One region of the Anoxybacillus sp. FSL W8-1294 genome, then DNA from elsewhere that is predicted to be linked to it. Evidence: riboswitches for the same ligand, from Rfam matches in the RefSeq annotation. Region 1 holds a riboswitch; each other region holds the start of a gene.

Evidence for each region. Region 1 has a riboswitch for S-adenosylmethionine ahead of NSQ23_RS11310 (methionine biosynthesis PLP-dependent protein). Riboswitches for the same ligand answer to the same signal wherever they lie in the genome.
Region 2: it holds a riboswitch for S-adenosylmethionine, as region 1 does, so the genes downstream of both, mtnK (S-methyl-5-thioribose kinase) here and NSQ23_RS11310 (methionine biosynthesis PLP-dependent protein) in region 1, are expected to answer to the same signal.
Region 3: it holds a riboswitch for S-adenosylmethionine, as region 1 does, so the genes downstream of both, metK (methionine adenosyltransferase) here and NSQ23_RS11310 (methionine biosynthesis PLP-dependent protein) in region 1, are expected to answer to the same signal.

Annotation. Positions count from the first base shown of each region.
Region 1 is NZ_CP150179.1:2,124,001-2,131,924, forward strand. It holds gene NSQ23_RS11285 (class I SAM-dependent DNA methyltransferase) at 1-904, opposite strand, end outside; gene NSQ23_RS11290 (Rpn family recombination-promoting nuclease/putative transposase) at 1,203-1,634, opposite strand; tRNA gene NSQ23_RS11295 (tRNA-Val) at 1,792-1,864, opposite strand; gene NSQ23_RS11300 (HD domain-containing protein) at 2,058-2,594, shown strand; gene metC (cystathionine beta-lyase) at 2,615-3,754, opposite strand; gene NSQ23_RS11310 (methionine biosynthesis PLP-dependent protein) at 3,758-4,861, opposite strand; SAM riboswitch class I at 4,934-5,041, opposite strand; gene NSQ23_RS11315 (DUF5626 family protein) at 5,426-5,992, shown strand; gene NSQ23_RS11320 (cupin domain-containing protein) at 6,368-6,847, opposite strand; gene NSQ23_RS11325 (class III extradiol ring-cleavage dioxygenase) at 6,969-7,739, shown strand; gene mscL (large conductance mechanosensitive channel protein MscL) at 7,753-7,924, shown strand, end outside.
Region 2 is NZ_CP150179.1:1,976,328-1,984,251, reverse strand. It holds gene NSQ23_RS10550 (ABC transporter permease) at 1-854, opposite strand, end outside; gene NSQ23_RS10545 (sugar ABC transporter ATP-binding protein) at 857-2,344, opposite strand; gene NSQ23_RS10540 (sugar ABC transporter substrate-binding protein) at 2,341-3,459, opposite strand; gene mtnA (S-methyl-5-thioribose-1-phosphate isomerase) at 3,456-4,514, opposite strand; gene mtnK (S-methyl-5-thioribose kinase) at 4,501-5,670, opposite strand; SAM riboswitch class I at 5,743-5,842, opposite strand; gene NSQ23_RS10525 (carbon-nitrogen family hydrolase) at 5,930-6,724, opposite strand; gene iscB (RNA-guided endonuclease IscB) at 6,761-7,924, opposite strand, start outside.
Region 3 is NZ_CP150179.1:562,359-570,282, reverse strand. It holds gene NSQ23_RS03130 (gamma carbonic anhydrase family protein) at 1-256, shown strand, start outside; gene NSQ23_RS03125 (phosphatase PAP2 family protein) at 330-860, shown strand; gene metK (methionine adenosyltransferase) at 1,237-2,442, opposite strand; SAM riboswitch class I at 2,563-2,671, opposite strand; gene pckA (phosphoenolpyruvate carboxykinase (ATP)) at 2,845-4,431, shown strand; gene NSQ23_RS03110 (acyl-CoA desaturase) at 4,726-5,805, opposite strand; gene NSQ23_RS03105 (DUF2584 domain-containing protein) at 6,044-6,286, shown strand; gene NSQ23_RS03100 (ABC transporter substrate-binding protein) at 6,387-7,367, shown strand; gene NSQ23_RS03095 (ABC transporter ATP-binding protein) at 7,373-7,924, shown strand, end outside.

The DNA of each region.
Region 1 (7,924 bases):
AGAATAAAAGCTCGGTTTTCTTTGTTTTTGTAATTTTTAATAGGTCACTAGAAACAGCTTCATAATCCAATGAGCCTTTAAACGGCGGATTGGCAAGGACAAGGGTATATTTATCTTTGTCTTTGTTTTGCTCAGACAACGAATCGCGATATTCGATATTTGGATTTTCAATGCCATGGAGCATCATGTTCATCGCACCGATGCGCAACATCGTGCGGTCCATGTCAAAACCGTAGAACATATGGTTATTAAAATGTTCTTTTAAACTTTGCACTAAAAATAAGTCGCTGCGATGTTTGCGCAAATATTCTCCTGCAGCGACTAAAAACCCCGCGGAACCGGCGGCTGGGTCGACAATAATATCTTCCGGTGTAGGTTTGACTAACTCTACCATCATGTCGATGATATGACGAGGTGTACGGAATTGACCATTTGTTCCTGCCGTCGCGATTTTTGATAGTAGATACTCATATAAATCCCCTTTTGTATCGCGGTCTTTCATTGGAATATTATCGATACCATCCACAATTTTTGTGAGCATTTGCGGCGTAGGAATCATAAAAATCGCATCACTCATATATTTGGCGTAGGCAGAATCTTTATTGTCATGAAGATTTTTAATAAATGGGAATACTTCATTAGAAACGATTTCGTACATTTGAGTAGCTTCTAAGTTTTTAAACTTACTCCAGCGCAAGTGCTGCTTATCTTCAGGAAAGATTCGTTCAAAATCAATACCTAACAGAGCAGCCTCTTGTTCATTTTTCGTTTCCACTTCATCAAGACCTTTAATAAACAAAAGGTATGTAAACTGCTCAATAACCGTCAGCGGGTTCGTAATACCGCCTGTCCAAAATGTTTCCCATATTTTATCGACTTTGCTCTTTAGTTCCCCTGTAATCATATAGCTGCCCCCTTATCATTTCTTTTATTGTAAAAATTTTTAAAGACACACCCTAAGTTTTTTCCGATTTTAAGATGTCCTCGACGAAAAAGCTTGCCACCCCTGCTGTTTTTGGTACGATTGAGGTACCACACATTCAACTACCTAAACAAAGGAATGACAAGCTTGTTACCTCAATTATTAATCAAATTGCTTCAAATAACTAAGACCCAATATCAAATCATTATTTATTTGTTGGGAGCACTTCTCGGGAAGTCCCTCACAGACTGGGAGCGCAAACAGAACCCGACACCGTTTGCTAATCTCCCAACCGTTCCCGTACTTCCTTCTCTGTCATGTCGAGAATATGAGCAACGTCTGTTATACTCATTCCTTTTTCGACCATTTTTCGAATCGTTTCATTTTTCCCTTCTTCTCGACCTTGTTCTAATCCTTCTTTCAATCCTTCTTGTCTTCCTTCTTCCCGACTGCCGCGAATGTTTGAGAGTTGATCAAGGAGCCATTTCAGCCGCATTTCGTACGCGTAACGGTTTTCGGGGTCGACGCTTAAGTTTTGCCATTCTTCTAGCGCTTCTAAAATGTCTTGTTCTGTCATGGCTATTCCCTCCAATTCACGAAACATCTCTTCATCCATTTTTTTCGTTCGTCCATCGACAGCCGACAACATCGTTAGCCATGGCCATTCCGGTGACTGTTTCACTTCTCTCCGATATTTCTTCCATTTTACCATAAATTGTGACAAGTCGAGTACATGAAATTGTTAAATCGAGGTATTACATAGAGCTGTGTTTTTCAAGTTAAAAATTTAATTTTTCACAAACATCACCTAACAGATTTCCCCCAAAACAAAAAAACCCGAGCTCTTTCATCGAACTCGGGTTTTGCGATGATTCCGACTGGGCTCGAACCAGCGACCTCCACCCTGTCAAGGTGGCGCTCTCCCAGCTGAGCTACGGAATCGTATGTTGTTGTGTTATCGAACACATTTTTTATTATACGTATCGTCCCCTAGTTTGTCAAACACTTTTTTTAAAAAATTTTTTCGTCATGACGTCTTTCGTCTATTTTTTCTTTTCTGTAAAAATATATATTGCCTTTTCTAAAAAAGACATGATATGATAATTAGAAAAACATTCGAAAGGGATGGTGAGCTATGAGACGTGTCACATTAACTGACATCTTCCTTCACCCCATCACTCAAAAATATTTGAAACGTTCAGGCGTCGCACACGCCATCGCTACTGCATACCACGCATATCGCCTCGCCTTGCTTTATGGAGTGAACGTCGATTTAGCGACAAAAGCTGCTTTGCTTCACGATATCGGTCATTATGAATGGTACTCAAACGGAACGTGGGACTATGAAACATATAAACAAAACGATATTCATGCGATTAAAGGGGCAGAGCGAGCGCATAAGTTGCTTATTCGACTCGGCGAACACCCTCAACATGCGAAAGAAATTGCCCTCGCCATTTTGCTTCACACCGATTCGTACCTTCCAGAAGGAGAATTAAAACGAAAGCCGCTACAGACGATCGTCAAACTTGCGGATGAAGCGGATGAGGAACCGGGCGGTAAACATCATTATCGCCAAATCGATGACGAACTCGCTTTGAAAAAAATTCAACAACTTGATCGCATGGTCGAACAGCAAATGAAGCGTGATGCGCTCGACCAAATTAGCTAAGGCTAGGCGATGTGCCTAGCCTATACATATGATAACGCCTGTTCCACATCAGCAAGCAAATCATCGGTCGCCTCTAATCCAACACTTAAGCGCAACAAGCCGTCCGTAATGCCGCGACGATGGCGCTCCGCTTTCGGCATAGCGGCATGCGACATTTTCGCCGGATACGATAAAATCGACTCGACCGCCCCGAGACTGACCGCAAACACAGGGATGCGCGCATGTTTCACAAACGTCCGCACCGCTTGTTCGTCCTCCAATTCAAACGACAGCACCGCACCAAATCCGCGCGCTTGATCGCGATGAATATCGTGTCCTTCATGAAAAGAAAGCCCAGGATAATATACGTGCGCAACTTTCGGATGATGATGGAGAAACTGCGCCAGCTGCAACGCCGAACGTGAAGCATAATCTAACCGAACGTGAAGCGTTTTTAACCCGCGCAACACGAGCCACGCATCTTGCACGCCAAGCACCGCCCCGAACGAATATTGCAGTTTGCGAAGCTGTTTTGCGAGACGCTCGTCTTTTACAACCGCCAGCCCAGCTACAACGTCGCTATGGCCAGCTAAAAATTTCGTCGCGCTATGCAAAACGACATCGACGCCGAGATCAAGCGGACGCTGTAACAGAGGGGTCGCAAACGTATTATCTAAAAACGTCAAACAACCGTGCGCTTTCGCAAGCTTCACAACCCCACGAATATCCGTAATTTTCAAAAGCGGATTCGATGGCGTTTCCATATAAATGACTTTCGTATTTGGACGAATGTGGCGCGCTACCGCATCTAAATCGGTCATATCAACAAACGTATGTTCGATGCCAAATCGGCTCAATACGTCCGTGATGATGCGATACGTTCCACCATACACATCATCGGTAATTAATACGTGATCTCCTTTTGACAACAATAAAAATGCTGTTGAAATGGCAGCCATGCCGGAAGCGAACGCAAAACCGCTCACTCCACCTTCTAATTCCGCAATCGTTTCCTCAAGCGCCTCGCGTGTCGGATTTCCCGAACGGCTATAATCGTACTTGCCAAACGTATCAAAATCAAACTGATGAAACGTCGATGCATGATGAATCGGGACGCTAACTGCCCCTGTTTGCGCATCAATTCGCCATTTATTATGAACAAGTTGTGTTTGTAAATCCATCTTTTACACCTCTTTCATGCGTTGAAACGCTTGAGTTAAATCGGCAATTAAATCGTCCGCATGTTCAATGCCGACAGAAAAACGCAATAAGCGATTACACACCCCGTTTGCGATGCGAATATCCTCTGGAATATCCATATGCGTTTGCGTCGCTGGATACGTAATAAAACTTTCGACACCGCCTAAACTTTCCGCAAACGTAATCAGTTTTAAACTTTGTAAAAAGGTATTCACCCATTTTTCATCGCGCACGCGAAACGACAACATGCCGCCTCTCCCCGGATACAATACGTCCGTCACATCTTCATGTTCGACTAAAAATTTATATATCGCCTTTGCGTTTTGTTCGTGCTGGCGCATGCGCAGCGCAAGCGTCTTCATGCCGCGAATTAACAGCCATGAATCAAACGGTGATAACACCGCCCCGATCGCGTTATGATACATCGCGAGTTGCTCGCACAGCTCTTTTCCTTTGGCGACAATGAGCCCGGCAAGCACATCGTTATGCCCGCCTAAATATTTTGTCGCGCTATGAATGACGATATCAGCCCCTTTCGTTAATGGCTTTTGTAACACAGGGGTATAAAACGTATTATCAACAATAAGAAGAAGCCCATATTGCTTCGCGAACGTTGCCACCGCTTCAATATCCGCCTCTTGCATAAGTGGATTTGTCGGCGTTTCTAAAAAAATCGCTTTCGTTTTGTCCGTCACATGCGCCTTTACCGCATCGAGATCGCGAAAATCGACGTATGTAAACGACAAACCGTATTTCTTCCACCCTTTTTCAAATAGCCGATACGTTCCGCCATATAAGTCGGCGGAAACGAGAAAATGGTCGCCGCTTTCAAACAGAGCAAACACCGTTTGAATCGCTGCCATACCTGAGCTACAAGCGAAACCTTGATCTCCTTCTTCTAGCTGTGCAATCGCTTCTTCGACAATATGCCTTGTTGGGTTGCCGGTTCGAATGTAATCGTACCCTGTCGACTGTCCGATTCCTTCATGCCGATACGCTGTTGAAAAATATACTGGCGGATTGACCGTCCCTGTCACCGTCTCGCTTCGATTGCCAATTTGCGCTAATATCGTTTCCACATGACTCATTCGCTCTCTTCCTTTCTAAAAAAATAAAAGCCTTCAAAGAAGAAGGCTTTTTTGTCCATAGACAATCGCTTCTTCTTATCTTCCGAATTGAACGCCAATTCGCTGGATTTAGCACCTGACCGCTTTCGGCTGGTTGCTGAAGGTTCATCGGGCCAGTCCCTCCCCTTCTCTTGATAAGAACGTAAAACGGTATTGAATTTTCTGATTTTTAATTAATGTACATCATTTACAACAAAATTGCAACTGTTTTCTTCACTAAAAGTTGTGCTTGATTTTTTCGCAACATGCCCCCCTCGCGCTTGTAAGGAAAAATCAGTGAGTCAATGATTTTTGCAAATCTTTGTCTAGGAGAGCATATCGCTTGTCAAGCACATGTTGTGATGATGAACCCCTTTTTTATATAAAAAACAACAGATAAGTCTTATCTGATATAACAGAACGCATACCTCCTTGTATAGGAATATGACAAACTTTATTTTTTACAATAATGTGAATTATATAGAATTTTGGACTATAAATCATGTAAAATATATCTTAAATTATAATTACTAGGAGGTATTCCAATTGAAAAAAATTCTTACTCTTACAATATTTCTGACTAATATTTTTGTATTCGGGTTTTACGAGTCTTTTTCATATGCATCAGAACTATCTGTTACAGAAGAAACAGAAAACGAAAAAGAGATTGTCGTTCAGTTCGATTTGTCTAATCAAGAAAAACACGAGATAAGTATCGTCGATGAATTTGGGAAAGAAATAACCTTTATCGTTGAGCCCTTTATTTTATCGGAAAGCATGAATTATGACAAAGTAAGTGTATTTTCGTATCAACATCTTTTTCCATATGGGAAGTCTACTTACCAAGTAAAAGCAACAACCCCTTATATGGGAATTAGTTATTTTATTGATGTTAACATTCCTAACAATATCGAACAATCCCAAATTATTAAAGCTTATTCCTATGATTATTGGATTATCGGAGGAACTCTGAATAACATTACTTTGAATCATACGGATAAAACAGCTAAGTTTTCTGCTGATGTATCATGGTTAGGAGGACTTGGTGGAGCAAATGTTTATGTTAAGGCAATTTTATCTGGGAATCTTCTTACTATAAGTACAAGAATGTAGGACGATTAATAAATATTCACTAGCTCTAAGAATGATTTTTATTATTTAATTGAAAACTAATTACTAAGGACGGAGAGCAATGGGATACTTTTCACTTGTAGCCATTATTATTTTTGCATTTTCACTATTTTTTCTTTTGAAATGTGCTTACCAGCTAAAAAAAAATAGCGATATACAAATTAAACAAAACGAACACATTATCCAATTACTAATAGAACAAAATCATAAAAAGAGATAATATGAACAAAATACACAGATCCAATAGAACCGACAACACTGTGTCAATAGCTTTTCTGTTTTGAAGTTGAGTACTCAATCACATTTTTTGTAGTTTGGCAGTGAAAAAGGGGGACAAAGATTGTCCCCCTTTTTCTCTCATTCCGCCGCAAGAGCATCGGCTTTTGTCGGATGGACGGTACCCGCTGGATGTTGTGGCGGTGCATAGATGGAATACAATTTTAGCGGAACGTTTCCAATGTTTATTACATTATGCCATGTTCCAGCAGGGACAAAAATAGCAGAACCGTCGCCCACTCGTCGTTCAAACGTTAGCTCGTTTTTCTTTTTCCCCATCCGTACAATCCCTTCGCCTTGTTCAATACGTAAAAATTGATCCGCGCCCGGATGAATTTCTAAACCAATATCCTCCCCGACACGCAAGCTCATTAACGTCACTTGTAAATGCGTACCTGTCCATAACGTCGTACGAAACATATTGTTTTGTTTCGTCGCTTCTTCTATTTGAACAACAAATGGATTCGGCCCGTAATCTTTCGCGGTTGCTGGCGGAAGCGGATAAGGCATGACCGGATATGGATACATTGGATACACGTAATGCGGATAGTAATAATACATGTTCTCACCTCTTTTTCATATTCATCGTCATGTTATGCACAACTGCCCGACCATGCGCCTCGCATGCAAAAATCGACAAATCAGAAATATATATGGTACATTAAAAAAAAGGAGGGAGATAATGAAAGCACCTGCTTTATTTCTTGCGCATGGATCACCGATGTTAGCGATTGAAGATAGCGCATATACATCGTTTTTAACAACGCTCGGAAAACACATGCATCCAAAAGCTATCGTCGTCTTTACTGCACATTGGACGACGCGTCAACCGACCGTTTCATCGATTGACGGAACGTATGAAATAATTTATGATTTTTCCGGTTTCCCACGTGAATTGTATGAAGTAACCTATGCTGCACAAGGTTCAGTCGAATGGGCAAAACGCGTCCAACATCATCTGAAGCACGTCTCACCTATCGTCAATATCGATGAAACACGTGGACTTGACCACGGTTCATGGGTATTGTTAAGCCGACTATTTCCAGAGGCAAACATTCCAATCATCCAAGCATCTGTCGTTCCGTGGTGGACACCAAAGCAATTGTTTCAACTCGGAGAGGCACTCCGCCCGTTGCGTGACGAAGGTGTCATGATCATCGGCAGTGGTGGCACAGTGCACAATTTAATGGCGCTTCGCTGGGATGAACAAACGGAAGCAGATTCTTGGGCTGTTGCTTTCGATGATTGGTTGCTTGCCCAGTCATCTGCCCATAGTGAAGATGTGTTTCACTATGAAGAAAAAGCCCCTTATGCGAAACAAGCTGTCCCAACACCAGAACATTTAGCACCGTACTGGATCGCTTACGGAGCAGGCGACCGCAAAGAAGCTCCACGCGTCTTATTTCGAGCATACGAGTACGGAAGCTTAAGTTTAATGGCTGTATCGTTTTAGAGGAGGGGTTCGGATGTGGCAAGAATTTAAAAAATTCGCAGTACGGGGCAACGTCATCGACTTAGCTGTCGGGGTCATTATCGGCGGGGCGTTCGGGAAAATCGTTTCTTCTCTCGTCAACGACATCATTATGCCGCTCGTTGGTCTTATTTTAGGCGGCATTGATTTTAGGGGGTTGTCTTGGA
Region 2 (7,924 bases), 150 kb from region 1:
AATACGCCAATGAAAATCGAACCGAGCAACGTGCCGATGACGTTCGGCTTGCCAGCGCCGAATACAGAAAAGCCGATGAACGCCGCTGCGACCGCATCCATTAATAACGGCGCACCTGCCGACACTTGTCCGGTGCCGATGCGCGAAGCGAGCACAATGCCGCCTAAAGCTGCAAACGCTCCGCTAATCATATAAGCATACGCGCGATAGCGATTGACCGGAATGCCGGTTAGTCTTGCGGCTTCGCGGTTTTCCCCGGTCATATAAAACATTCGCCCTGCTTTCGTGTACGTTAAAAAAAGATGGGCGCAAACGACGATGATGAGCATAAGCAAGACGGAAAAAGGGATGCCAAACAGCTCTCCTTGCCCGATAAATAAAAAAGAAGGGATAAACTTGCCCGGCGCTACACCACCTTCTGGAAGCGGCATGTCATTATAAATGGAAAATCCTTTCGTATATGTGAGCTGAACGCCGTTGACGATATACATGACCGCTAACGTCGCCAACAAATCAGGCAGCCGCAGTTGAATCGTTAAAAATGCATTGCACAACCCGACGAGCACTCCGAGAAGAAGCGGAATGATGAGCGCGACAAATAGTTCTTGCCGATGTAAAACGAGCGCGGATGCGCTAGCGATCGTCGCTAAGCTAGCGGTTGAGCCGACCGATAAATCGAACCCATCGACGATAAGCGAAAATGTGATTCCAATTGCGACGAGTGTGACGATAGAAATGGATCGTAAAATGTCGCTAAAATTCGCATACGTGAAAAAAGAGTCGAGCGTCGCGCTAAAAAAAGCGATGACGACAACAATCGCAACGATCGTTCCGTATTTATATAAAAATTTCACCTTTATTCACCTCCGCTCATGTCATGAACGAGCTGTTCGTATGTCGTTTCATATGCTTTCACTCGCTTAATGAAGCGACCGTCCACCATGACGTAAATGGTATCGGCGATATGAAGAAGCTCTTGGCATTCGCTCGTGAAATAAATAATCCCCTTTCCTTCGTCCGCAAGCGAGCGAATAATCGCAAACACTTCTTCTTTCGCATGCACGTCAATGCCTTTTGTCGGCTCATCAAAAATAAAGACGTCGCCATTTGTTTGTAACCATTTCCCGATGACGACTTTTTGTTGATTGCCGCCGCTTAAGTTTTTCGCAAGCGCAGTCGGCGAAGACGGGCGAATATGTAACGAAGAAATGAGCGATGTAGCGAGCGCCCGCTCGTCTCGTTTTCGAATCCATTGCCACGTTGACACGCTAGACAATAGCCGCACCGTCAAATTTTTTTCGACCGTTTCGTTCATAAATAGCCCTTGTTTGCGCCGTTCTTCTGGAATGAAACAAACGCCAGCTTCAATGGCGTCTTTTGGTGACGACCATGCTTGTTTTTTGCCGCGGACGATGCGTTCGCCTGTCGTTTTTACGTGAGCGATCATACTTTCGGCGAGTTCTGTTTTTCCCGCTCCAACGAGGCCGGCGATGCCGACAATTTCCCCGCGGCGTACAGTAAGGTCGACCGTCGTTTTCGTTTTTGGAATGTACAATTGTTTTACTTCAAAAATCGTTTCTTTGCTTATGTTGCGCACACGCTCATTGCGCACCTCCGTTTGCCGTCCGACCATATGGCGCACGATATCTTCTGTCGCTAGCGACACATCGCCTTCGTAAACGACTGTCCCATCGCGCAAAATCGTCATGCGGTCGCAAATGCGTTTTATTTCGTGAAGTTTGTGCGAAATGTAAATAAACGCCACGCCTTGCGCTTTTAACTGTTCAATCATCGCAAACAACCGGTTCGTTTCTTCATCGCTAAGCGAGGCGGTCGGCTCGTCTAAAATGATGTAGCGAGCGGAAGAGGAAAGGACGCGCGCCAGTAAAATGAGCTGTTTTTCATGAAGCGTGCACGTTTGTACGGGCGCATCGAGCGACAAATGTTCCAAGCCGACGCGCGCAAGAAGCTGTGTGACAAATGAACGTTGCTTCGTTTTTGAAAACAACGGTTGTTTTTGCGCGACGATATGTTCGGCGAGCACGTTTTCGTATACGGACAAAGCAGGGAACAACGCGGCATCGACTTCTTGTACGACATGTCCGATGCCCGCTCGTTTCGCATCTTTTGGTGAAAAAAAGGTGTGCGTCTTTCCGTCGATGGCAATCGTTCCGCGCGTCGGCTGCAACACGCCGGCTAAAATGTTCATTAACGTGCTTTTTCCTGCTCCGTTCATTCCTAAAAGGGCGTGAACTTCGCCCGGTTGGACATGGAAGTTCACGCCGTTTAATACGGTGACGTCACCAAATGAATGGACGATCTCATTCATGCGTAAGCCGCTCATTGCTTATTCACCTTTGCCTCTAACGTTTTCATCCACGGTGAAACCGCAACGTTCGATTGTCCCCAGCCTTGGATGTAGTTGTGCAAATCGTTCATCGTAATCGCTGTGTTTGGTAAATCGGAACGTTTCACTAAATGCGGCTCAAGTGAATAAATGTTTGGTGTTTTTTCCCCAGCAATTTTTTGATAAGCAAAGCGCACTTGTACGCGCCCAACTTCCGCTGGATCGGTAGCAGTCGTTGCGACCCAAGGGCTGTTTGGCTGTTGAATGATTTGTAAATCTTCATCGCTTAAGTCGATGCCGTACACTTTAATTTCTGTTCGGCCTGCTTGTTGAATGGCGCGCGTCGCTCCTTTGGCGAACTCATCCCACGTCGCAAACACCGCATCGATGTCGCCTTTGTTCGGATATTTTTTCAAAATCGCTTCCATTTGCGTTTGTGTATCTAATGCAGTATTGGCGCTTGCGGTGCCGAATTTCGCCACTTCTTTTATGTTTGGATATCGTTTTTGAAACGCTTCATATATGACGTGGCGGCGTTCCATCGGCGTAAAACCGCCGACCCAAATGGTGACAATTTCTCCTTCACCGTTTAAATCTTCCGCTAACGTTTTTAACGTTTTCCACGCTAAGCTGTAATCGTCTTGGTCAATAACCGTGACGCCCGGAATGTTTAAGTCGTTGTCGAATGCGACGACGTGAATGCCTTTCGCGAGCGCTTTTTCAACAGGCGCTTTGAGCGCGTCGGCGCGTCCGTGGTCTAGTAAAATGGCATCGACGTTTTGGTTGATTGCTGTTTCAACGTATGAGGCCATCTTCGTTAAATCGTTGTCGGCGTTATAAATTTGCACGTCGCCGCCAAATTTCGCGACTTGTTCTTTTACGCCGGCGATATATTGCGATGAAAACGTGCCGATCGACATTTGCATAATGGCAGCAATCTTAATCGGCTTTTGTAACGCTTCTGGAATGTCGGCTTGTTCTGTTTCTCCTTTTGCTTCTTCTTTCGCTTCTTGTTTCGGCTGTTCGGCCGGTTTCGATACGGCGTCTTGTTCATTCGTGCACCCTGTTAAAAGGGCAAATATAAGCACGATGAGTATTGATAGTTTTTTCATGCGGAAACCTCCTCAAATAATGTCGGTAGCTTCGTTTTGTAGTCGCCAGACACGATGCCTTTTTCGGTAATGATGCCGGTAATGAGTTCATGCGGCGTAACGTCAAATGCAGGATTGTACACGTTCACATTCGGCGCGATGTTTACACCAGCGATATGGGTCACTTCTTCTTTCGCCCGTTCTTCAATCGGAATGTCGTCGCCTGTTTCCGTCTGTAAGTCGATCGTCGATAGCGGAGCGGCGACGTAAAACGGAATGTTGAACGCGTTCGCTAAAATCGCTAAGCCGAGCGTGCCGATTTTGTTCGCTGTATCGCCGTTGGCGGCAATGCGGTCTGCCCCGACGATGACGGCAGAAATGCGCTTTGCTTTCATCGTTTGCGCCGCCATATTGTCTGTAATGAGCGTCACATCGATGCCAGCTTGCGAAAGTTCCCAAGCGGTAAGCCGCGCACCTTGCAGCACAGGGCGCGTTTCGCAAGCGTACGCATGAAGCGTCATTCCTTTTTCTTTCGCTAAATGAAACGGTGCGAGCGCCGTGCCGTAACGCGCCGTTGCAATCGCCCCCGCATTGCAAATCGTCATGATGCGATCGCCGTCTTGGAACAAAGAAAGGGCATGTTCGCCGATGCGTCGGCATACGTCTTCATCTTCAACTTGAATGCAAATCGCTTCATGAATGAGCGTCGTTTTCGCTTCATTGACCGAGGTGGCGTTGGCGACGCTTTTCATGAGCCGGTCAAGCGCCCAAAATAAATTGACGGCAGTCGGGCGCGAACTCGCTAAATAGTCGCGGTCGCGCTTTAAATTGGCGTGAAACTGTGCTAAGTCGTTTGTTTCATACGATTTTGCCGCAAGCGCTAACCCGAAGGCAGCGGTCATGCCGATCGCCGGCGCCCCGCGCACTTTTAACGCGACGATCGCGTCCCATACGTCTTTTATGTTTTTTAAGTCTAAATATTCAGTCTTATGAGGCAACGCTTGTTGGTTTAAAATCGTAATATGCGTATCGTGCCATTGTACAGATTTCATCATTTTCCTCCTAGCTGTTGACATGTGCGGTTTGTTGTACGAGACGTTTGATAGCATGAATCGGCAAATGTTCACGTTGCACGATGAGTTCGCGTCCGAGGCGAAGAGCGTGCCGTTTCGCTTCGAGTCGCCGTTCAAGCGGCAATTCATCGAGGTCCGCCACATGCGCTAAACCGATCGTGCGGCGAATGACTTCGCAACCCGCAAATCCGATCGCTTCGACGAGCGCGTCGTTCATGATGTCGTCGAGCACGAAAGAAACACGCGCATACGGTTCGTTGCTTTCTTGCCAACATGTCGTAAATGTACGAACAAACACGTCCCACGTTTTTTCAATATGCGTAAAGAGCGGCTCGCGTTCGCTTTCATGGCGAGAGAGGGCGTTTAATAGTAAATTGGCAAAAAATTGCCCTAAATCAAAGCCGATCGGACCGTAAAATGCAAATTCTGGATCAATTACTTTCGTGTCATCGTCGCTTGCGAATATGCTTCCGGTATGTAAGTCGCCATGAAGCAACACGTCTGCTTTTGTTAAAAAGAGCCGTTTTAATTTCGCTGTTTCGCGCTTGAGTTCATCATCTTGCCAAAGTTGTTCGACGTCTGTACGAAGCTCCGTTTCAAAGCTGTTCGTGTCGTGGTCAAAAAACGGGTCGGTAAAGACGAGATCTTCCGTAATTTTACAAAGTTCAGGGTTTGTAAACTGTTGCACGAGCTTCTTTTTTTGTTGTTGATTCATGCCGAAATCAGACGTATAAAAAGCTGTTTTCGCGACAAACTCACCGATATGTTCAGAAAGCTTCGGAAATGTTTTTCCTTCGATCAGCCCGCGGCGTGCAATTTGTAAATGCGACAAATCTTCCATCACCGTAATCGCTAAAGTCTCATCGGAATAATACACTTTTGGTACATACTGAGGGACGTAGCTTGCGAACGTGCGCAACGCTTGGCTTTCGATTGTCGCGCGCTTTAATGTAAGCGGCCAGCTTTCGCCGACGACTTTCGCGTACGGCAACGCTTGTTTAATGATGATGCTGTCGTTTGTGCGCTCGTTGACGATGCGAAAGACGAGGTTTAAGTTGCCATCGCCAATTTCTTGGCATGAAAGAAGTGCATCTTCTTGGAATAGCCCTAAACGAATCGCGAGCGCGACCGCCTTTTGCTCTGTTAACGGTTCGTACATAGTAATTCCTCCCTTAGCATAAATAAAAAACCTCTTTCGCTGAACGAAAGAGGTTTGAAGTTTGCTTCGCACCTCTTATCTCTCAGCCTACTGCTGCAAGAATTAGCACCGTGCGTCATCGCCGGTTGCCGGGTTTCATCGGGCTCGTCCCTCCACCTGCTCTTGATAAGAGTGTTTACCATTATTTAAATGTTTTGAACAGTGAAAAAGTTTCGTGAATTCGCTTGATTCGAATCATACATCGCTTTATGCTTGTTTGTCAATCCCTTTTTTCAAAAATTTTATACACATCTGGGCGACGATCGGCAAAAATCGGGATGCGCGCGCGCACGTCTTGCACTTCGTTTATGTCGATATTCGCCACAATGACCGTTTCTTGTTCATTTCCTTCCGCAAGAATATTTCCCCACGGATCGATAATCATCGAGTGGCCGGCAAATTCGTTGTTCGGATCTTTTCCTGCGCGGTTGCAAGCGACGACGTAACATTGATTTTCAATCGCGCGCGCCATTAACAACGTGCGCCAATGATGCAGGCGAACGAGCGGCCATTCGGCGACGACAAATAGCACTTCGGCACCGTGAAGCACATGAGCGCGAATCCATTCCGGAAAGCGAATGTCATAACAAATGACGCCTGCGCCCGTCACACCGTCAAGCGAAAATATACCCGTCGTTTCCCCAGCTTGCAAATGTTTATGTTCATCCATCAATTTGAACAAATGAAGTTTACTATATTCACAAACGACATCGCCGTTTCGATCGACGATATACATCGTGTTCGTTATTTGTCTTTCTGTCTTTTTCGCTACCGATCCGCCGACAATATGCACATTGTACGCACGTGCAAGCGAAGAAAGAAACGTTTTTGCATCTTCGCCGTTTTCATCGGCGATATCGCCAAGTCTCGCTAAATCGTATCCTGTCGTCCATAGCTCTGGCAAGACGACGACGTCGACGTTACGGGCAATTTGTTCCATGTAGCGCACGACGGTTTGTTTATTTTTTTCCGGCTCCCCAAAGGCAATGTCCATTTGTATACAAGCAATATTCATTCGTTTCACGAAACTCACGCAAGGAAGCCCCTGCCTTTAGGCACGGGGAGGAATTGCGCCTTGTGCAAGCTCCGCTTCCTCCTTTCTGTAAGTATATCCATCAAATCGCTGAATGACTTGAATATATTTATAGCTGATTCCTTGTGCGATACGTTTACCGTCTTTTCCTTTGATGTCGAAATTTCCAGTCTTCCTGCATGCCACTTCACCAAACCACACGCCTTTGTATTTTCCTCTTGGAACAATAGCCTTAACCATGTCTCCTGTTTGGAAGCCAAAGAAGAACTTTTGTCTTGCAAGATAACCCCTTGGGAAGCCATATCTATCTAGGTTTGTGCGTGAACGACTGCCACGCCCTTTTGCCTTGATGAATAACACTTCTTTTGTTTTGAAGTACAAGTGGTTTGGTGTGCTTTCTCCAACGCAACAGGCATCAAAATAGTGTGTTTTCGGCAAACCTAAACGAATACGATTCATTTTTGTTCGTGCACCTGTTCCGCACTCAACATCTAATCTTGCCTGCTTTAATACTTCGTACACTTTCCGTCTTGTTGCGTTAATGATACTTGTGTCTTTTAATGATTCTTTGACTTGTTTTTGAATGTGTGGACAGCCAAACTCTTCTGCTGTTTGGTTTCCTTTTCTTTGGTTGCAATCTCGACATGCAAGGCAAAGGTTATCTATTCGATCTGTCCCGCCTCTCGATTTTGGAATAATATGCTCCACTTCAAGTGGAACGTTTTCTTTTCCGCAATAACAACACTTTCGTCCAAACTTTTCAAGCAAGTATTCTCTTACTTCGTATCCTTGAAGCGTGCCTTGCTGATACTCAATGCCACTGATTTCAGGATTTCGCATGAGTTGCGTGTCGAATTTGGCATTTTCGTATGATATATACCCAATGGGGCATAACTTTTTTAGACGGCTAACCCATGTTTGGATATTTTGCACACGACTCTCTAGTGATGACGGCAACCACCCCTCCTTTCGCTTGCGGTTCAGAAAGCGTGGTTTTCTGTATCTTGTTTTTCGATTTCGTCTTGCTCGACGAAAAGCACGCCTTTTATCTATTCTTTCCTTGATGTCTGTGCGATGGTCAAGTTGCCCTAACCATACCACTTCTTGTCCTCGCAAAATCGCTAATCCTGTATGTCTACTTCCATAGTCGATTTTTAGCCGATATGTTGTTTCATTTTCTGA
Region 3 (7,924 bases), 1.4 Mb from region 1:
AGGCGCCCTCATCGGCATGGGCTCCATCATTTTAGACGGTGCTGAAATTGGTGAAGGTGCTTTTATCGGCGCTGGCAGCCTCGTTCCACAAGGAAAAAAAATCCCGCCACGCACACTTGCATTCGGTCGCCCTGCGAAAGTGATTCGTGAACTAACCGAAGAAGACGAGCGTGAAATGGCACGCATTCGTCGCGAATATGTCGAAAAAGGACAATATTATAAATCACTTCAAGTAAACAAACCACGCGACAAATAAGCGTGGTATTTTTACATTGTTTTATTATTGACTTCACATATGTATTTTATCATAAAATCAGGGGGATTTGCTTATGTTACGAAAATGGTACGATTGGGAGTGCAAGTTATTTTACAGCATTAATCGTTATTTTGATCAAAAATGGCTAAACACCTATTTTCGTTCAATTACACACGTTGGAGGGGCTACATTTTCAATTACATCGGTTATGCTAGCCATTTGGCTATTGCGGGATGAATGGCGCGATACTGCTATCGCAAGTGCGATCGCCTTAGCACTTAGCCATATTCCTGTCGCAATGATGAAAAAAATATATCCTCGCAAACGACCGTATATTTCACTGCATAAAACGAAAGTAACAAAAAACCCATTAACTGACCATTCATTTCCATCAGGACATACGACTGCAATATTTTCTGTCATCGTTCCGTTTTTACTATACGCTCCAGCGCTTGCTGTTTGTCTTTTACCTATTGCTGTTAGCGTTGCCGTGTCGCGCATTTACTTAGGGCTTCATCCTATTTCGCGCAGGAGACTCCCACTTCAACGAACAAAGGGAGTAAGTGGGAGAGGAATGCGCGTTCCCCCTTTCTTTTGTGTATGATATAATAGAGGCGTGGAGAAAACCGTTTAATAAAGGCACTCCAGTAACTGCTACTCGATGTATGGAGTTGGTTACAGGAAACGTTGTAACCGTAAAACATCGAGCGTGGGTCCGTCTGTTGTGTGTGGAAGCCAAGTACTGCCAACAGACATGCCGAGAGAATCGGTAACGATGCAGGCATGACCTGCGTCGTTGGGTAGTCGTCAACCTGCCCCTGATGCAACCCCAAGTCAAGGAAGGAGGACAGAGTCCGTTTGCACTTCTGGGGAGTTGCAAGCCCTCACTTCAAGCGTTAGCTAAGTGGGGGTAGTTGACTTTCTGTTCTTACTTAAAAAATAGGAAAGGAGAGCTACATCTTGTAACTCTCCTCTTTTCCTTACTTCGCTAACTCTAATGCTTGTTGTTTTAACGCTTCCGTTTTATCTGTACGCTCCCAAGGAAGGTCGATATCTGTGCGACCAAAGTGGCCATAAGCTGCTGTTTGCTTATAAATCGGGCGACGGAGATCGAGCATTTTAATAATGCCTGCTGGGCGAAGGTCGAAGTTGTTGCGCACCACTTCAATTAATACATCTTCAGACACTTTGCCTGTGCCGAACGTGTCGATTGAGATCGATACAGGTTGCGCCACACCGATCGCATATGCTAATTGCACTTCACATTTATCCGCAAGACCTGCTGCGACAATATTTTTCGCTACGTAACGAGCCGCATATGCTGCCGAGCGATCTACTTTCGTTGGGTCTTTTCCTGAGAAAGCCCCACCGCCGTGACGAGCATAACCACCGTAAGTGTCAACGATAATTTTGCGTCCTGTTAACCCTGCGTCACCTTGTGGACCACCGATGACGAAACGACCTGTTGGGTTAATGAAATATTTTGTGTTTTCATCGATCAACTCCGCTGGAACGACAGGTTGAATGACATGTTCTTTAATGTTGCGCACAATTTGATCTTGTGTAATTTCTGGATGATGTTGTGTAGAAACAACGATCGTATCGATGCGTACAGGTTTGCCGTTTTCATCATACTCCACTGTCACTTGCGTTTTTCCGTCCGGGCGTAAGTATGGTAAAATGTCTTCTTTACGCACTTCTGCTAAACGGCGCGCAAGTTTATGGGCAAGTGAAATTGGAAGCGGCATAAGCTCTTTCGTTTCGTTGCACGCGAAACCAAACATTAATCCTTGGTCTCCTGCACCGATCGCTTCGATTTCTTCATCTGTCATTTGTCCTTCACGAGCTTCTAACGCTTTATCAACACCCATCGCAATATCTGGGGATTGTTCATCAATGGATGTTAATACGGCGCACGTATCTGCGTCAAAACCGTATTTTGCACGCGTATAGCCAATTCCACGAATCGTTTCACGGACAATTTTCGGAATATCTACATATGTAGATGTTGTAATTTCTCCGCTCACTAAAACAAGTCCTGTTGTTACACTCGTTTCGCACGCAACACGCGCATTTGGATCATTTGCTAAAATCGCATCTAAAATCGCATCGGAAATTTGGTCACAAATTTTATCCGGATGCCCTTCCGTTACAGATTCAGATGTAAACAGACGACGTTTAGGCATTCAAACATTCCTCCTCAGTATAATGACAAATGATACGGTACTCATCCCTCTTATTATGGTCTATCGTGAAAAAAACCTTTCCCTCAGAGGAAAGGTTTTTGCATTTGTCTGCGCCTTTCACTCTTATCGTTCAAGGGCGTTCCCTTGCCACAGGTTAGCACCTTTTCACGTATGTGACGGTTGCTGGGTTTCATCGGGCCTGTCTCCCTCCACCAACTCGGGATAAGAGTATCCGTTCATCTCAGCATCATATCACATCTGTACGAAACGAGTCAACGTTTTTCTATATGGATTATTTTGAAATTAAACTGAAGAAAAATACAATAATTAGTATGGACTATTTATCAAAATGTGTTATACTTTTTACATAAAGATAAATCAAACAAAGGTAGGTTTTGTCCAATGAATTCCATTGAACTGACAAACAAATTATCAACACTCTTACAAAGGGATGGGGTTTTTCATAACTTATCTGTACCACGACTAGTAGAAAAAGTACTAGCTCGGAAAGAAGGCATCCTAACTTCATCAGGAGCAATTTGTGCAAAAACTGGAAAATATACAGGCCGTTCTCCAAAGGATAAATATATTGTCGAAGAACCGTCTGTGAAACATAAAATTGATTGGGGAACTGTCAATCAACCTATTTCTGGAGAGGTATTTGATAAGCTTTACAACAAAGTGATCGATTATTTAATGACAAAAGAAGAACTATTTGTATTTAATGGCTTTGCAGGCGCAGATCCAGCTTATCGTTTGCCGATTCAAGTTGTCAACGAATTTGCTTGGCATAACTTATTTGCCCATCAATTGTTCATTCGTCCAACAGCGGAAGAATTACAAACACATGAACCACAATTTACAGTCATTTCTGCACCAACATTTAAAGCTGATCCATCTATTGACGGCACGCGCTCAGAAACGTTTATTATCATCTCATTCGAGCGCCGCACTGTACTAATTGGTGGAACAGAATATGCTGGTGAAATGAAAAAATCCATTTTCTCTGTCATGAACTTTTTATTGCCAGAACAAGGAATCTTCCCGATGCACTGTTCAGCAAACGTCGGTCAAGAAGGTGATGTCGCGCTCTTTTTCGGTTTATCTGGTACAGGAAAAACAACGCTTTCTGCTGATCCAAACCGTCGGTTAATTGGCGATGACGAGCACGGTTGGTCAAACAACGGTGTTTTTAATATTGAAGGTGGATGTTATGCCAAATGCATTAACTTATCACGTGAAAAAGAGCCACAAATTTTTGATGCGATTCGCTTCGGCTCTGTATTAGAAAACGTCATCGTTGACCCAGACACGCGCATACCAAACTATGACGATGCAACATTAACTGAAAATACGCGCGCAGCATATCCGCTCGAAGCGATGGATAATATTGTTCAACCAAGCATTGCAGGTCATCCGCATACGATCGTCTTTTTAACAGCAGATGCATTCGGGGTATTGCCGCCAATTAGTAAATTAACGAAAGAACAAGCAATGTATCATTTCTTAAGCGGATATACAAGCAAGTTAGCGGGCACAGAGCGCGGAATTACAGCACCGGAAGCAACGTTCTCTACATGCTTCGGTTCACCGTTTTTACCGCTTCCTGCAACGCGTTACGCAGACATGCTTGGTCAAAAAATTGACGCCCACGGTGTTCAAGTGTTTTTAGTAAACACCGGTTGGACTGGTGGTGGATACGGCGTTGGTGAACGAATGAAGCTATCGTATACACGCGCGATGGTAAAAGCAGCGTTAGAAGGGGAATTAAACAACGTAGAAACCGTTCAAGATCCTATTTTCGGTCTTCATATCCCGCTTCACGTTCCCGGTGTGCCTGATGAAGTGTTACAACCGAAAAGCACATGGGCAGATCAGGAAGCATATGAACAAAAAGCAAAAGAGCTTGCGGCGAAGTTCCAGGAAAACTTTAAAAAATTCACAAACATTGATCCACGCATCGAAAAACTCGGTGGGCCAATCGCGTAAACAACAAAAGCTGCCTGTTTCGGCAGCTTTTTTCTTTTTTTTATTGTTTGTACAAAGTTTGTACAAACCATTTACGAAATGGAACATATAGTAGTATACAAAAACGAACAAAAGGAGGCTAAAAAATGACGAGAAGACGAAAAATTATATTAAAAGCAAATTAAAAGAAAAAATGAAATAGCTTTCAATGACACATCTCCCCTATAATAAAACATGCAAGAAAATAATAAGACGTGGCGAATTGTCCACGTCTTGTTTTCTTTATAAAAACAAAAAGCGCCGAGATGCAACGCTTTATTTTTCTTTTACCATTTTTCCTATAACATTTTCTTTCACTTTATGCGAAAGGTCATCTATATTTAATCCATATCCAAGCGTGCCGTATACATATCCTTCACGCGGCTCGATTAGTTCTGTTTGTTCGTGATAAAGCCGTGGTGTTTTCCATAGCGCAATTAACGCTTTTGTCATCGGCATTTCATAATAACGATCCGGCCATAGTTGTTTAATATATTGTTTAACGAGCGGATAATATTTTGAACTCATCGCTGGGAACAAATGATGTTCTGTATGGTGCGAAAAGTTAAAATGCAATACGTCGACCCACTTCGGAACGATGACAGTTAAGCTGTTTGCTAATGGATCGTTAACTGGAACGAGCGGATTTAAGCGATGGTTCGTTGAAATGTATCCCATCACGATCGTATTTCCAATAAGTAGTGGAAGAACGAACGCAAAGAGCCATTTTTCTACTCCGATCATCAACAATAACCCAATCCATACCGACCATGGTAAGACAAATTGCCAGAATACGGCACGACGATTTCCTTTTTCAAAATCCTTCCAAAAATGAAGAAGCATATGAAGCGAATGAACTGTAAACATCCCTGCTAAAGACAAGAACGAAAAAGCCGCACGAATCGGAAACGGAATGCGATAAATCCAACGGAGGAAACGACTTTGAGCTAAACGTTTGATCGTCGGCCACGCATCCGGATCAAGTTCCTCATGTTGTGTATGCACATGATGCGTTGCGTTATGCCATTTTCTCCACAACTTTGGACCTGTGCAAAGTGGCAAAAATGCAATGCCTCCTAACAAATCACGAAGCCACGCCCGTTTGACAACTGTTCCATGCAAAATTTCATGTCCTAAAAACCCTAAACCAGCAAAACAAAATCCAATAACAACTGAAAGCAATCCGTTCCATAACCAATGGAGATCAAATAAAGAAATCGTGACAATGCTGCTAACTAAAACGAGCATGTAAGCAAGACCACCAAACAGACGAGACGGAACAGGACGGAACGCTTCCTCAGGCAAATACGGGGCAATGCGAGCCGCATACCACCCAAATGAATGAAATTGTTTCATGTAATAAAAAACTCCCCTCATACGTGAACACTTCGCTTTAAAAAGAAATGAATATTCAAACATCTCTCTTTCAAACTTATTGTCATCGTATCATTTACATTCTTGTCCTGTCAATAAAATTTATTACTAGGTCATATGATTTATTTATGTGATATAGTATCAATATATGAAATGCAGTTGTGTAATCGTCATAAATGTGTTTCAATGAAGGTAAAAATGTGGAATATGGAGTGATCCTATGGGTATGCCGTTAGAAGTACAAACAATGATCGTCACAAATGGAAAAGAAAAACGAATTGAACACAACTTATTTGTATTACAAAAAGAAGGCTATCGTTTATATCCGCTTGATGTCCCATTAGAAGTAAGACGAACAAAACACGGAGAAACAACGGGAAAAGCGATTGTCAAAAAACTTGTTCTTGAAAACGAAACAACGATCGTTACATATGAATTAATTGCTTTGCATTCGATTAATTAAACCGTCGTGTCATCTGCCACGGCGGTTTTCTTTTTCGGGCATTCACACATTTTTATTAGGCGCATACGATAAAGCAAACGAAAGGAAAGAGGGGAAGAGGATGCGAAAATGGGGATTTTTGTTCATTATTTTCATGTTTTTACTTACAGCCTGCTCATCAAATGATGTAAAAACGTTGCGCATTGCCGAAGTAACTCGTTCGATTTTTTACGCACCTCAATACGTCGCGATTGAGAAAGGTTTTTTTGCTGAAGAAGGGCTTCATATCGAACTGAATACGACGTGGGGCGGCGATAAAACAATGACGACACTTTTATCGAACGGAGCGGATATTGCGCTCGTCGGTTCCGAAACGTCCATTTACGTGTATAGTCAAGGAGCAATAGATCCTGTTATTAACTTTGCCCAGTTGACACAAACAGACGGAACATTTTTAGTTTCACGAAAACCAATCGCCAACTTTACATGGGATCAATTGAAAGGAAGTACATTTTTAGGGCAAAGAAAAGGCGGCATGCCACAAATGGTCGGAGAATACGTTCTCAAACAACACGGCATTGACCCACACAAAGACTTAAATCTCATCCAAAATATTGATTTTGCTAATATTGCCAATGCATTTGCAAGCGGAACAGGCGATTTCGTCCAACTATTTGAGCCAACTGCTAGCATTTTTGAACAAGAAGGAAAAGGATATATTGTCGCTTCATTCGGAACGGAATCTGGTCATCTCCCATATACGACATTTATGGCAAAACAAAGTTTTATCGACAAAAATAAAGATGTCATCGAAAAATTTACGCGTGCCCTTTATAGAGCACAACAATGGGTACAAACACATGATGCGAAAGAAATTGCAACAGTCATTCAACCGTACTTTGAAAATACAGATATCGCTCTCATTGAAAAAGTCGTCGATCGCTATAAACAACAAGGTTCATACGCAACTGATCCGATTTTAGATGAAGAAGAATGGAACCATCTTCAAAACATTATGAAAGAAGCAAACGAGTTGCCATCGTACATTGAGCATTCCATTTTAGTGAATACATCGTTCGCTGAAAAAACGAAAAAGAGGTGAACATCATGCCCATTTTAACGATTGATCAAGTGATGCACGCCTACGTCACAAAGCAATCTGCCGTATTGGCGCTTGATCATCTATCGCTAACTGTCGAGAGAGGAGAGTTTGTCTCCTTTCTCGGCCCAAGCGGCTGTGGAAAAACAACACTTCTTTCAATTGTGGCGGGGCTCATCAAACCAACAAAAGGTCGTGTGCTTATCGAAGGAAAAGAAATTCACACGATGAGCCAAACGATCGGATATATGCTCCAACACGATTATTTGTTTCCATGGAAAACGATTGAACAAAACGTGACACTCGGATTAAAACTGACAGGCAAATATAGCGAAAAAGCGAGAAAGCAAACGCTCTCCCTTCTACATCAAATCGGTTTGCGTGACGTGGACGATCGTTACCCTTATGAATTATCGGGAGGAATGCGTCAGCGCGCAGCACTTGTTCGCACACTCGCAACCGATCCGAAAATTTTATTGTTAGACGAACCGTTTTCAGCACTCGATTACCAAACAAAGCTTAAACTTGAAGATCTTGTATGGGAGACGTTAAAACAATAT